DNA from 3 places in the Streptomyces sp. NPDC056486 genome. Region 1 is predicted to be linked to each of the others. Evidence: riboswitches for the same ligand, from Rfam matches in the RefSeq annotation. Region 1 holds a riboswitch; each other region holds the start of a gene.
The links. Region 1 has a riboswitch for thiamine pyrophosphate ahead of thiM (hydroxyethylthiazole kinase). Riboswitches for the same ligand answer to the same signal wherever they lie in the genome.

Region 1 (4,171 bases):
CGTTCACCGTGCTCCGTTCCGTGCGGGCGGCGGTGCGCGGCGAGTTCAGGCCAGCCGTACACCAGAATTGGTCCAGACCTTGACAGGTTCAGACCATTTCGCTTGAGTCTCCGACACCCCCATGGCGGCGTGGAACCCGCCTCCAGCCCGCCTGATAGGAGATGTCGCGTGATCAAACGTCTCATCAGTTTCGCAGCAGCGTTAGGTGCGCTCTGCGCCATGATCGTCCTTGGCCCGGCCGCCACCACGGCGTCCGCCGCCGCGTGCGCAACCCCCTGGAACTCCTCCTCCGTCTACACGGGCGGCAACAGCGCCTCGTACAACGGGCACAACTGGACCGCCAAGTGGTGGACCCAGAACGAGACGCCGGGCCGCACCGACGTCTGGGCGGACGCGGGCACCTGCGGCGGTGGCACCGATCCGGGCAACCCCAACCCGTCAGGATTCGTGGTCAGCGAGGCGCAGTTCAACCAGATGTTCCCGAGCCGGAACTCGTTCTACACATACAAGGGCCTGACCGACGCACTCAAGGCGTACCCGGCCTTCGCCAACACCGGCAGCGACACCATCAAGCGCCAGGAGGCAGCCGCGTTCCTCGCCAACGTCCACCACGAGACCGGCGGTCTGGTCCACATCGTCGAGCAGAACCAGGCCAACTACCCGCACTACTGCGACGCCAACCAGCCCTACGGCTGCCCCGCGGGACAGGCCGCGTACTACGGCCGCGGTCCGATCCAGCTCAGCTGGAACTTCAACTACAAGGCGGCGGGCGACGCGCTCGGCATCGATCTCCTGCGCAACCCCTACCTGGTGGAGCGCGACCCGGCGGTCGCCTGGAAGACCGGTCTTTGGTACTGGAACACGCAGTCGGGTCCGGGCACCATGACACCGCACAACGCCATGGTCAACAGCCGCGGTTTCGGTGAGACCATCCGCGCCATCAACGGCAGCCTGGAGTGCAACGGCGGCAACCCCGGCCAGGTCCAGAGCCGGGTCGACCGCTACAAGCAGTTCGCCCAGGTCCTCGGCACCACGCCGGGCTCCAACCTGAGCTGCTGACCCTTCCTTCTCCGCGCACGACGGCCGGGCGGACCTGATCCCGTATCAGATCCGCTCGGCTCCGCGCGTCGCGCCCTGCTCCGGTGGCAGCAGCCGGAACGGAACACCGGATGCCGGGCCCACTCGGCCGCGAACTCGGTGACACCCATTCCCCAGCACGCGCCAGGCGCCGCTCCCTCTCGCCGGGGCAGGCACGCAAGCACCGGTCCAGACGGTGGATGCGGTGTCGCAAGAAGTCCCGTACCCGGGCGCGGCCCTCCACCAGCCCGCTTGCGGCATCAGCCGATGCGGACAGGTCGGGCCCTTGCGGCCTGAGGATCCCCCGTCGGTTCCGCCAGCAAATCCGTGTCGTTTCGTGAGGTACCCGAGTGCGAACTTGCGTTCCCGAAGGAGGTACATTGCGTAGCGACCACCGCGGGAGCTCGGGAGTAGCCGGGCTGAGAGGGCGGACGGGACTTGCTCCCCTTTCGCCGACCGCATGAACCTGGACCGGGTAATGCCGGCGTAGGAAGAGTGTTGACGATGGATACTGCCTCCGTACCTGCCCGGCACGGCACTGCCGTTTCCCGTGATGCCGTGGCGGATGTGATCGCGTCTCTGCGGACCTCCGCACCCCTTGTGCACTGCCTGACCAACGTCGTGGTGTCGCCGTTCACCGCGAACGTGCTGCTCGCGGCGGGGGCTGCCCCCGCGATGGTGCACAGCGCGGAGGAGGCCGGAACGCTGGCCCGGGTGGCCGGGGGTGTCCTGGTCAACCTGGGAACGGTGACGTCCGTGACTGCGGCGGCGATGCGTGTCGCGGTGACAGAAGCGGCCGGGGCCGGGCGGCCGTGGGTGCTCGACCCGGTGGCGGTCGGCCCGCTGCCCTGGCGTACCGAGCTCGCCCACGAACTGCTGGAGAGCGCACCCCCGGCGGTCGTTCGCGGCAATGCTTCCGAAATCCTGGCACTCGACGGGGGCAGGGGTGGGCGCGGCGTGGACAGCACGGACGCCCCGGAGGCGGCGCTGGCCGCGGCGGGCGCGCTGGCCCGGCGCTACGGCTGCGCGGTCGCGGTGAGCGGTCCGGTGGACGTTCTCACGGACGGGACGCGAGTGGTGCGCCTGGCCAACGGGCACCCGCTGCTGACTCTGGTGACGGGAACGGGCTGCTCACTGGGCGCTCTGGTGGCCGCCTGCACAGCCGTCACCGGCGACGCGCTCCTTGCCGCCACTGCCGCGACCGGTCTGCTCACCGTGGCCGCGGAGGACGCCGCCACCCGCTCTGCGGGGCCCGGCACGTTCGCGGTCGCCCTGATCGACGCGTTGTACGAGCTCAGCCCTGAGCGGCTCGCTGAGGCTCTCAACCTGCACTGAGCATGCGCGTACCGCGGGGTCCTGCGTGAGCAGTGGCCTGGACGCCACCCGCTGCACAGTGCCCGCCCGCCCTGGGGCGCGCCCTCAACACCGAGTCTGGCTGCCCTGTCCCCCTCCCGCCCCGGTGAACAACTCAAGGTCCCTGCACGTCAGGGCCTGCCTTCCCCCGTACCTCCCGATGCGTTTCCCGCGCCCTTCCCCGGCTGGGAGCCAAGGACTCACCCATGCGACCTCCTCTGGACCTGTCCCTGTATCTCGTGACCGACACCAGGCTCTGCGGCCGCCGCGGTGTCGGCCCTACCGTTGCGGCGGCCGTCAAGGGCGGCGTAACCGCCGTCCAGTTGCGCGATCCGGACGCGGACGCCCGCACGCTGTTCTCACTCGGCCGGGCGATCCAGGCCGAACTCGCGGGCACTGGCGTCCCCTTGATCGTCAACGATCGCCTGGACGTGGCGGTCTGGTTGGACGCGGACGGCGTCCACCTCGGGCAGCGGGACGTCTGCCCCGAGAGCGCCCGGCGCCAGCTCGGTCCCCATGCGTACATCGGCCTGTCCGTCAGCCGTCCCGAGCAGCTGGCGCACGTGCCGGACACTGTCGACCACCTCGGTGTCGGTCCGGTGTTCCCGCAGTCCACCAAGCCAGACGCGGACGCCCCGCTCGGTCTGGGCGGCCTGGCCCGGATCGTCCGGGAGAGCCCGCTGCCCTGCGTGGCCATCGGCGGGATCGGCGTGTCCGAGGCCGCTGCGGTCATGGGAAGTGGCGCGGCCGGGATCGCCGTCGTCAGCGCGGTCTGCGGGCAGCCCGACCCCGAGGCCGCAGCCCATTTTCTCGTTCGCACCCTGCGACAGGAGATCCCCGCGTGACCAGCCCGCCCATCGCCCTGACCATCGCTGCCAGCGACCCCTCCGGCGGCGCCGGGATACAAGCCGACTTGAAGGCGTTCTCCGCCAACGGCGCCTACGGAACAGCAGTTCTGACCGCCCTGACCGCACAGAACACTCTGGGCGTCACCGGCATCCATGCCGTCCCCCCGGCGTTCGTCACCGAGCAGCTCGACACGCTGTTCGCCGACGTCCCGGTGGACGCCGTCAAGATCGGCATGCTGGCCGACGCCGCCATCGCCGCAGCCGTCGCAGAAGCCCTGGAGCGGCACCGCCCCCGGTGCGTCGTCCTCGACCCCGTCATGGTTTCGACCAGCGGCCACCGCCTCCTCGAGGCCGATGCGGTGACGGTACTGCGCGAGCGTCTCCTGCCTCTGGCCGACCTCATCACCCCCAACCTCCCCGAGGCCGGCGACCTCCTGGGCATCGCCGCCGCAAAGAACCGCGCAGAAGCCGTCGAGCAGGCCCACGCACTCCTCGAAACCGGCGCCAGGCGCGTCCTCCTCAAGGGCGGCCACCACACACATGACGCACAATCCGTGGACATCCTCGTCGACGCCACGCGCGCCACCGGCGCCTGTGCCGCGGGTGTCACCGAGCTGTCCGCACCTCGCGTCAACACGCGCAACACCCACGGCACCGGCTGCACCCTCTCCGCCGCGATAGCCGCCCTGCGCCCGCAGCACGACGACTGGCACACCACCGTCAGTGCCGCGAAGGCGTACCTGACCGGGGCCCTGCGCGCGGCCGACACCCTGCATATCGGCCGCGGCCACGGACCCGTCCACCACTTCCACCAGTACTGGAGCTGAGCCCCATGACCACAACGTTCTGCGACGAACTGTGGACGGCCACGGCCGAGATACGTGCGGCCATCG
Region 2 (4,171 bases), on a different contig from region 1:
GCAGCGCCCACTGCCCCGTGCCGCGCGGCCGCCGCGCCACAGCGGATGCGTCGACCAGCTTCAGCGCGGTTTCGCGCCTGCGCACGGTCCACGCGTGCACGGCGAGGATCACGCCCACCGCCGCGAACTGCACGATCGTCAGGACGGCGGCCGTCGACAGGTCGAGGAGTTGGGCGGTCTGCCGGTAGATCTCGACTTCGAGGGTCGAGTACGCGGGCCCGCCGAGGATCTGCACGACGCCGAAGGAGGTGAACGTGAACAGAAAGACCATGAGGGACGCCGCGGCGACCGCAGGCCCGAGGGCGGGCAGCGTCACCGTCCGCCATGCCCGCCACCGCGAGGCGCCGAGCATCCGCGCGGCTTCCTCCTGACGCGGGTCGAGCTGCGACCAGAGCCCGCCGACGGTCCGTACGACGACCGCATAGTTGAAGAAGACGTGCGCGAGCAGAATCGCCCACACGGTCGTGTCGAGCCGCACGCCCCACATTTCATCAAGAAGACCACCCCGCCCGAGCAGCGCGAGGAACGCGGTCCCGACGACGACCGTCGGCAGCACGAACGGCACCGTGACGACCGCCCGCAGAACCTGCTTGCCCCTGAACTCGAAGCGCGCGAAGACGTACGCGCCGGGGAGCGCGATGAGCAGCGTGAGCGCGGTCGACGCGAGCGCCTGCCAGGTGGTGAACCAGAGCACGTGCCGGACATCGGACTGCGCGAGGACATCGACAACGCGCCCGAACTGCCACTCCCCTCCGACCTTCAGGCCGCGCGCGACGATCGCGGCGACCGGATAGGCGAAGAAGAGCGCGAAGAACGCGACGGGCACGGCCATCAGACCGAGCCGAGCCGCGCTCCCGCGCGAGAGCCCCTTACGGGGCTTGCTTACTTCAGTACGAGCGAGGTCCACGACTTGACCCACTGCTCGCGATTGTCGGCGATCTTCTTCGGTGCCAGGGTCTCCGGCTTGTCGATCTTCACGCCGTGCTTGACGAACAGCTCGGGCAGCTCGGCGGTCTCCCGCACCGGGTTCACGAACATGTTCAGCGGCATGTCGTCCTGGAACTTGGTGCTGATCAGGAAGTCGAGCAGCGCCTTGCCGCCCTTCTCGTTCTTGGCGTTGCTGAGCAGGCCCGCGTACTCGACCTGCCGGAAGCAGGTGCCGGTCGCGACGCCGGTCGGCGCCTCCTTGGGCTGCGGCTTCGCGTAGAGCACCTCGACGGGCGGCGACGAGGCGTACGAGACGACGAGCGGCCGTTCCCCCTTGGCCTTCTTGCCTCCGGCGGACCCGGAGAACTCCTCGTTGTAGGCCTGCTCCCAGCCGTCGACGACCTTGACCCCGTTGGCCTTGAGCTTCTTCCAGTACCCCTCCCAGCCTCCATCGCCGTACTGGGCGGCGGTGCCGAGCAGGAACCCGAGCCCGGGAGAGGAGGTCGAGGCGTTCTCGGTCACGAGCAGGTTCTTGTAGGCGGGCTTGGCCAGGTCGGCAAAGGACTTCGGCGGCGCGAGCTTCTTGTCGGCGAAGTACTTCTTGTCGTAGTTGACGCAGATGTCGCCGCTGTCGACGGGCGTGACCCGATGCTTGCTCTGATCGACGCGGAACTGCGAAAGAACCTGATCCGAGCCCTTGGCCTCGTACGACTGGAAGAGATCGTTGTCCAGCGCGCGAGAGAGAAGCGTGTTGTCGACACCGAAGAAGACATCCCCCTGCGGGTTGTCCTTGGACAGGATCGCCTTGTTCACGGCGGCACCCGCGTCGCCGTCCTTGAGGACGTTGACCTTGTAGCCGGAGCTCTTCTCGAACGCCTTCAGTACGTCCTTCGAGACGTTGAAGGAGTCATGACTGACAAGCGTGACGCTCTTGGAATCGGCCTTGTCACCGCTGCCCGACGAGCTGCCGCAGGCGGAGAGTGCGACGAGCGAGAGGCCGACCGCAACGGCGGTGACGGTGACCTTCTTAGTGGTCCTCACCTTGGTGGTGCTGACTTTGGTGATGCTCACTGAATTGATTCCTCCTGGAGTGACCAGGAAGAGACGCGGCCCTGCCCACAGCCTTGAAGGGGCTGCGGGCAGGGCGCAACAGCTTGAGTGATGTCCGAACTTCCTACCCGGAATGACCCGGGCAAGGTTCAGAGGGTCTGCGGCCAACCTGTCCTTGGTGCCGCACTCTCAGCGCTGTGGCGCTCCCCTGTCGGAATATGAAGATGTGTTCCGGCCAGACTAACGCTCGGACGCGGCGAGCTGACCGCACGCCCCGTCGATCTCCTGACCACGGGTGTCACGAACCGTGACAGGCACCCCATGAGCGGCAATGGCGTCCACGAAGGCCTTCTCGTCCTCCGGCCGCGATGCGGTCCACTTCGAGCCCGGCGTCGGGTTCAGCGGGATCAGGTTCACGTGCACGGGCTTGTTCTTGAGCAGCCGCCCGAGCCGGTCACCGCGCCACGCCTGGTCGTTGATGTCCCGGATCAGCGCGTACTCGATGGAGAGCCGGCGCCCGGACTTGGCCGCGTACTCCCAGCCCGCCTCAAGGACCTCCCGCACGTTCCACCGCGTATTGACGGGTACGAGGGTGTCGCGCAGCTCGTCGTCGGGCGCGTGCAGCGAGATGGCGAGGCGGCACTTGAAGCCCTCGTCGGCGAACCGATGAATGGCGGGGACCAGACCAACGGTCGACACGGTGATCCCACGCTGCGAAAGACCGACACCATCGGGCTCGGGATCCGTGAGCCTACGAATGGCACCGGACACGCGGTTGTAGTTGGCGAGCGGCTCGCCCATCCCCATGAAGACGATGTTGGAAAGCCGTGCGGGCCCGCCCGGAATCTCCCCATCCCTGAGCGCCCGCATCCCATCGACGATCTGGTGCACGATCTCGGCGGTCGTCAGATTCCGGTCGAGACCGGCCTGCCCCGTCGCGCAGAACGGGCAGTTCATCCCGCACCCGGCCTGCGACGAGATACACATCGTCACGCGGTCCGGATAGCGCATGAGCACGGACTCGACGAGCGTCCCGTCGAAAAGGCGCCACAGCGTCTTGCGGGTGGTGTCGTCGTCACAGCTGATGTGCCGCACCACGGACATCAACTCGGGAAGCAGCGCCTCTTGCAGCTTGGCGCGCGAACCGGCGGGGATGTCGGTCCACTGCTCCGGGTCGTGCGCGTACCGCGCGAAGTAGTGCTGCGAGAGCTGCTTGGCGCGAAACGGTTTCTCGCCGACAGCTGCGACGGCTTCCTTGCGCTCGGCGGGCGTGAGGTCGGCGAGATGCCGCGGCGGCTTCTTGGCTCCGCGGGGCGCGACGAAGGTGAGTTCTCCGGGTACAGGCATGGTTCTTCCAGTGTCGCAGACGGTTGGGGCCCGACCGGGCCACCGCCTGTCGGTGACGGTCGCCGCTGGCCCGGCATGCGGCTCACTTGCGCAAGTATTCGAACACGTGACCTAATCAGCTTCATGGCGCCGACCCCCTTCCCCAACGACCTGATCGAGCTCCAGACCGCCTGGACCCGCACGTACGAGGCACTGTCCGCTCCGCGACCGGTTCACCCCGCGAGGCTGCGCCGCACTCTGCAGCAGCTCTCCACTCGCCTGATGTGGCACCCGTACTGGTCCACCGAAGCGGGCAGGTCACCGGCGGCCCGGGTGGAGCTTCGCCGCCTGGCCTGCGCACGCGAGGAAGGGCACACGTCATGAGCGAGGCTTCTGTAACCTGTCGTCGCTTGTACGCCGGGGGGAGCTGACCGTGGAGACCGTCCTGCCCGGGGACAACGAGCTGGCGGGGCGGATGCAGGAAGCGCGCTCAACCCTGTACCTACTGTGCGCCGACGACACCGTAGAGCTCGCCAATGCTCTCGCTCCAGCAACTCCGGCGAGAGATCGCCAGCTCGTAGTCCCCGTCGCCGGACGGGCGGATGGTCGCGGTTTTCTCACGCACCGCGTACCGGCACTGGGAAAATGCCGGCTATGAACGCCTGGGGGACACTGCTCGCGACCATCGTCGGCGCTGCCATCGCGCTCCTGGGACAGCGCCTCGCAAAACGCGCTGAGGACAAGGCGCGTCTGTCGGAGTTGCTCATGGAACAGTGCGCCTTGATCGCCTCCTCTGTGACGGACTTCGAGGATCGGATCTGGGAGGAGCGGGTCCTCGGCATGGAGGGCCGCGTCAGTGGCTACGACC
Region 3 (4,171 bases), on a different contig from region 1:
GTGCTCGGGCCCCGACTGCAGCCGACCTGTAACAGGCGGGCGGCACTCGCGTGCGCCACTCAGAACGCGGGCCGCTCCGGATCGAGCCGGGCCATGCCCTGCGCGGGCGACGACGCCTCGGCGAAGTGCCGACGTGGGATCCGCCCCGCCCGGTACGCGAGCCGCCCCGCCTCGACCCCGTGCCGCATGCCCTCGGCCATGAGGACCGGCTCCTGAGCCCGTGTAACGGCGGAGGCGAGCATCACACCCGCACACCCCAGCTCCATCGCGAGCGCCGCGTCGGACGCCGTTCCCGCCCCCGCGTCCAGAATCACCGGCACGCCCGCGCGTTCGACGATCAGCTGGAAGTTGTGCGGGTTGCGGATGCCGAGTCCGGAGCCGATGGGGGAGCCGAGTGGCATGATCGCCGCGCAGCCCACGTCCTCCAGCTTCCGGGCGAGGACCGGGTCGTCGTTCGTGTATGGAAGGACCGTGAAGCCGTCGTCGACCAGGGTCTCGGCGGCGTCGATGAGCTCGATCGGGTCGGGGAGCAGTGTGCGCTCGTCCGCGATGACCTCCAGCTTGACCAGATCGGTGCCGAGCGCCTCCCGCGCAAGCCGGGCGGTCAGGACGGCCTCGCCCGCGGTGTAGCAGCCCGCCGTGTTCGGCAGGACCCGGATGCCGAGCCGGTCGAGCACGGAGAGCACCGAGCCCTGCACACCGGGATCGAGGCGGCGCATCGCGACCGTCGTCAGCTCCGTTCCGGAGGCGAAGAGGGAGCGTTCGAGGATGTCCAGGCTCGGCGCGCCGCCCGTACCCATGATCAGGCGTGAGGAAAGGGTGAGCCCGCCGATGACGAAGGGGTCGTCTGCCATGTCGGTTCAGCCTCCTTGGACGGCGGTGAGGACCTCTATGCGGTCCCCGTCGGTGAGCTCGGTGGTGGACCACCGCGCGCGCGGGACGACGGTTTCGTTGAGCGCGGCGGCGATACCGGACGGGGCCGCGGTGAGCTTGGCGACGAGGGCTTCGAGCGTGGTGCCCGCGGCCACATCGCGTGCTTCTCCGTTGACGGAGACGGCTGTAACGGCTGAGAGAGTCATGCGGGCTGCTCCATGAAGCGCTGCGTGAGGGGGTCGCCGGCAAAGCGCAGAGGGGTGAATCCCCGGGCCTCGTCGGGCAGTTCACCGGTGGTCAGGGCGTGCGCCATCACCTCACCGGTGACGGGTGTCAGAAGCACGCCGTTGCGGTAGTGGCCTGTGGCCAGCTGGAGACCGGGGAGAGCGGTCGGGCCGAGCAGCGGCGCGTTGTCGGGGGAGCCGGGGCGCAGGCCTGCGCGCGTCTCGGTCAGCGGTAGTTCCGTGATGCCCGGTACGAGCTCGTGGGCGTCCCGAAGCAGCTCGTACACGCCGCCCGCGGTGACCGTCGTGTCCCAGCCGAGCTCCTCGCTCGTCGCGCCGACGACGAGCTCGCCGTTCTCGCGCGGCACCAGATAGACATGGCTGCCGCGCACGACGGCGCGCACGGTGCGGCTCAGGAACGGCGCGTACCGCTGAGGCACCGTGAGCCGGAGGACCTGCCCCTTCACGGGGCGCACGGGCGGCAGCACGCCCTCCGGGACGCCGGCGAGGCGCCCGCTGAGGCTGCCGGCGGCGAGCACGGTCTGTCCGGCCTCCAGGGCGGTCCCGTCGGCGAGGACGACTCCGGTGGCCCGGTCCCGTTCGACGGTGAGGCGCTCCGCCCACGCACGGTGGAAGATCACGCCCGCCCGTTCGCAGGCCACGAGGAGCGCCGCTGCGAGCCTGCGCGGGTCGATCTGGTGGTCGCCGTCGACGCGGAGGCCGCCGCGGACCCCCGGTGCGAGCATCGGTTCGAGGCGGCGGCACTCGCGCCCGCTCAGCCACTCCGACGTGAGCCCGGAACGCTCCTGGAGGGCGTGCAGCTCACGCAGGTGGGCGCGGTCGTCGGAGTCGAGGGCGACGGCGAGCGTGCCGCACGCGCGGTAGCCGAGATCGCGGTCGCTCGCCTCGGCGAGCTCCGCCGCGAACTCCGGGTAGCGCTGCGCGGAGGCCAGATTCAGGCCGAGCAGCGTCTGCTCGCCGTAGTGCAGCTCGGTGACGGCGGCCAGCATGCCCGCGGCGACCTGCGCCGCGCCGCCGCCGGGCTCGGGGTCCACGACCGCGGTGGACAGACCGCGCTGCGCCGCCCGCCAGGCCGTGACCAGGCCGATGATGCCGCCCCCGACGACAGCGACATCGGTCGCCTCGTGGGGTGATGTACGTGGATGCATGGGTGTCCAGCCCCTCCCTTCGCCGGCATGACCCGGATCAGGTTCGTACGGTCGGAGGCCGTCCCAGCCTCCCTCTCAGCCCGGTACGTCCGGGCTCCCGCGAGTGTTCTGCCCTGCACCCTAGTCCCTGGTGTCCGAGGGCAGTAGGGGAGCTGTCCGGGTATGCACCGTGACGGTGTGTCATAGATCTCCTCGTAGCGCTCTGCGGGGCGCGTCACCCGCCGCCCTACAGTGATCGGGTGAGCGAGCAGCGGAGGCAGGCAGAGCGGCGCGTCGTCATCGTCGGCGCGGGGATGGCCGGGGTGCAGACCGCCGTGGCCCTGCGCGAACAGGGGTTCGCCGGTGCGGTCACCCTGATCGGCGCGGAACCCCACCAGCCGTACGACAGGCCGCCGCTGTCCAAGGCCGTGCTGCTGGGCAAGGCGGAGGGCTCCGCCTTCGACATCGACTTCGAGGCGCTCGGCATCGAGCTGAGTCTGGGCCACGAGGTCACGGGCGTGCGCCCGGCGGACCACGAACTGGACACCTCGTCGGGTCCGGTGCCCTACGACACCCTGGTCATCGCCACCGGCGCCGAGCCGATCCTGCTGCCAGGCACTTCCGGAGTTCCCGGCGTCCACCTGCTGCGCACCCTCGACGACGCCGAGCGGCTGCGGCCCGTGCTCGCCGAGCAGCACCGCGTCGTGGTCGTCGGCGCGGGCTGGATCGGCGCCGAGTTCGTGACCGCGGCGCGCGAGGCGGGCTGCTCGGTCACCGTCGTCGAAGCCGCCGAACGGCCGCTGGCGGGGGCCCTGCCCGCGGCGGTCGCGGCGCCGATGACCTCCTGGTACGCCGACGCGGGGGCCGAACTGCGCACCCACGCGCGCGTGGACCGCGTCGAGCCCGGCAGCGTCCTGCTGGCCGACGGCACCCGGCTGCCCGCGGACACGGTCGTCGTCGGCATCGGCGCACGCCCCGCCACGGGCTGGCTCGTGGACTCGGGCATCACCCTGGGCGCCCACCGGGAGATCGTCGCCGACGACCACCTGCGGACATCGGAACCCGATGTGTACGCGGTCGGCGACTGCTCCTCCTTCCCTTCGGGAAGGTATGGCGAGCGCCTTCTCGTCCACCACTGGGACAACGCCCTCCAGGGCCCGCGCACGGTGGCCGCGAACATCATCGGCGAGACCCCTTCGGCGTACGACCCCGTCCCGTACTTCTGGTCCGAGCAGTTCGGCCGCTTCGTCCAGTTCGCCGGGCACCACGCCTCGGCCGACGAGCTGGTGTGGCGCGGCGATCCATCGAGTGCGGCCTGGACGGTGTGCTGGCTCCGGCGGGGCGCCCTGGTGGCCGTCCTCGCGGTGGGCCGCCCGAGGGACCTCGCGCAGGGCCGCAAACTGATCGAGGCGGGCGCCCGTCTCTCCCCTGATCTTGCGTCGGATCCCGCGGTGCCGCTGAAGAAGGCAGTGCTGCCGTAAGCGCTGCCACAGCCGGAGGGGGACCGCTGCCCGGCCGCTGTCGGTGCCCGGAGATACGCTTGTCCGTGTGACCGAGATTGACGCAAAGACTGATGCTCTCGTCCCCGAGTGGCTCCACCTCCCCGACATCGCAGAAATGCTCGACGTCGAGGTGACGCGTGTGCGCCAGCTGGTCAAGGAGGGCCAGCTGATCGCCGTGCGCCGTGGTGAGAACCGCGCGCTCGCGGTGCCCGCCGCCTTCATCGACGGCGACAAGATCGTCAAGGGCCTCACAGGCACCCTGACGCTCCTGAGGGACGACGGCTTCTCCGACCGAGAAATGCTGGAGTGGCTCTTCACTCCCGACGAGACCCTGCCCGGCACCCCCGCGCAGGCTCTGAGCGAGAATCGCGGCACGGAGGTGAAGCGCCGCGCCCAGGCGCTCGCCGTCTGACCGATCGACACG

Region 2: linked by a shared signal. The riboswitch ahead of ACFQ7F_RS15860 (thiamine ABC transporter substrate binding subunit) and the one ahead of thiM (hydroxyethylthiazole kinase) in region 1 are both predicted to bind thiamine pyrophosphate.
Region 3: linked by a shared signal. The riboswitch ahead of thiO (glycine oxidase ThiO) and the one ahead of thiM (hydroxyethylthiazole kinase) in region 1 are both predicted to bind thiamine pyrophosphate.

Annotation. Positions count from the first base shown of each region.
Region 1 covers NZ_JBHTSF010000178.1:10,770-14,940, reverse strand. The annotation lists gene ACFQ7F_RS39495 (hypothetical protein) at 1-83, shown strand, start outside; gene ACFQ7F_RS39490 (glycoside hydrolase family 19 protein) at 220-1,059, shown strand; TPP riboswitch at 1,464-1,588, shown strand; gene thiM (hydroxyethylthiazole kinase) at 1,636-2,412, shown strand; gene thiE (thiamine phosphate synthase) at 2,637-3,275, shown strand; gene thiD (bifunctional hydroxymethylpyrimidine kinase/phosphomethylpyrimidine kinase) at 3,272-4,105, shown strand; gene tenA (thiaminase II) at 4,111-4,171, shown strand, end outside.
Region 2 covers NZ_JBHTSF010000033.1:5,927-10,097, forward strand. The annotation lists gene ACFQ7F_RS15855 (ABC transporter permease) at 1-907, opposite strand, end outside; gene ACFQ7F_RS15860 (thiamine ABC transporter substrate binding subunit) at 883-1,998, opposite strand; TPP riboswitch at 2,081-2,197, opposite strand; gene rlmN (23S rRNA (adenine(2503)-C(2))-methyltransferase RlmN) at 2,218-3,324, opposite strand; gene ACFQ7F_RS15870 (hypothetical protein) at 3,448-3,687, shown strand; partial or broken gene ACFQ7F_RS15875 (hypothetical protein) at 3,752-3,961, shown strand; gene ACFQ7F_RS15880 (hypothetical protein) at 3,958-4,171, shown strand, end outside.
Region 3 covers NZ_JBHTSF010000030.1:67,642-71,812, forward strand. The annotation lists gene ACFQ7F_RS15165 (thiazole synthase) at 60-854, opposite strand; gene thiS (sulfur carrier protein ThiS) at 861-1,079, opposite strand; gene thiO (glycine oxidase ThiO) at 1,076-2,266, opposite strand; TPP riboswitch at 2,264-2,377, opposite strand; gene ACFQ7F_RS15180 (NAD(P)/FAD-dependent oxidoreductase) at 2,560-3,726, shown strand; gene ACFQ7F_RS15185 (Rv2175c family DNA-binding protein) at 3,794-4,159, shown strand.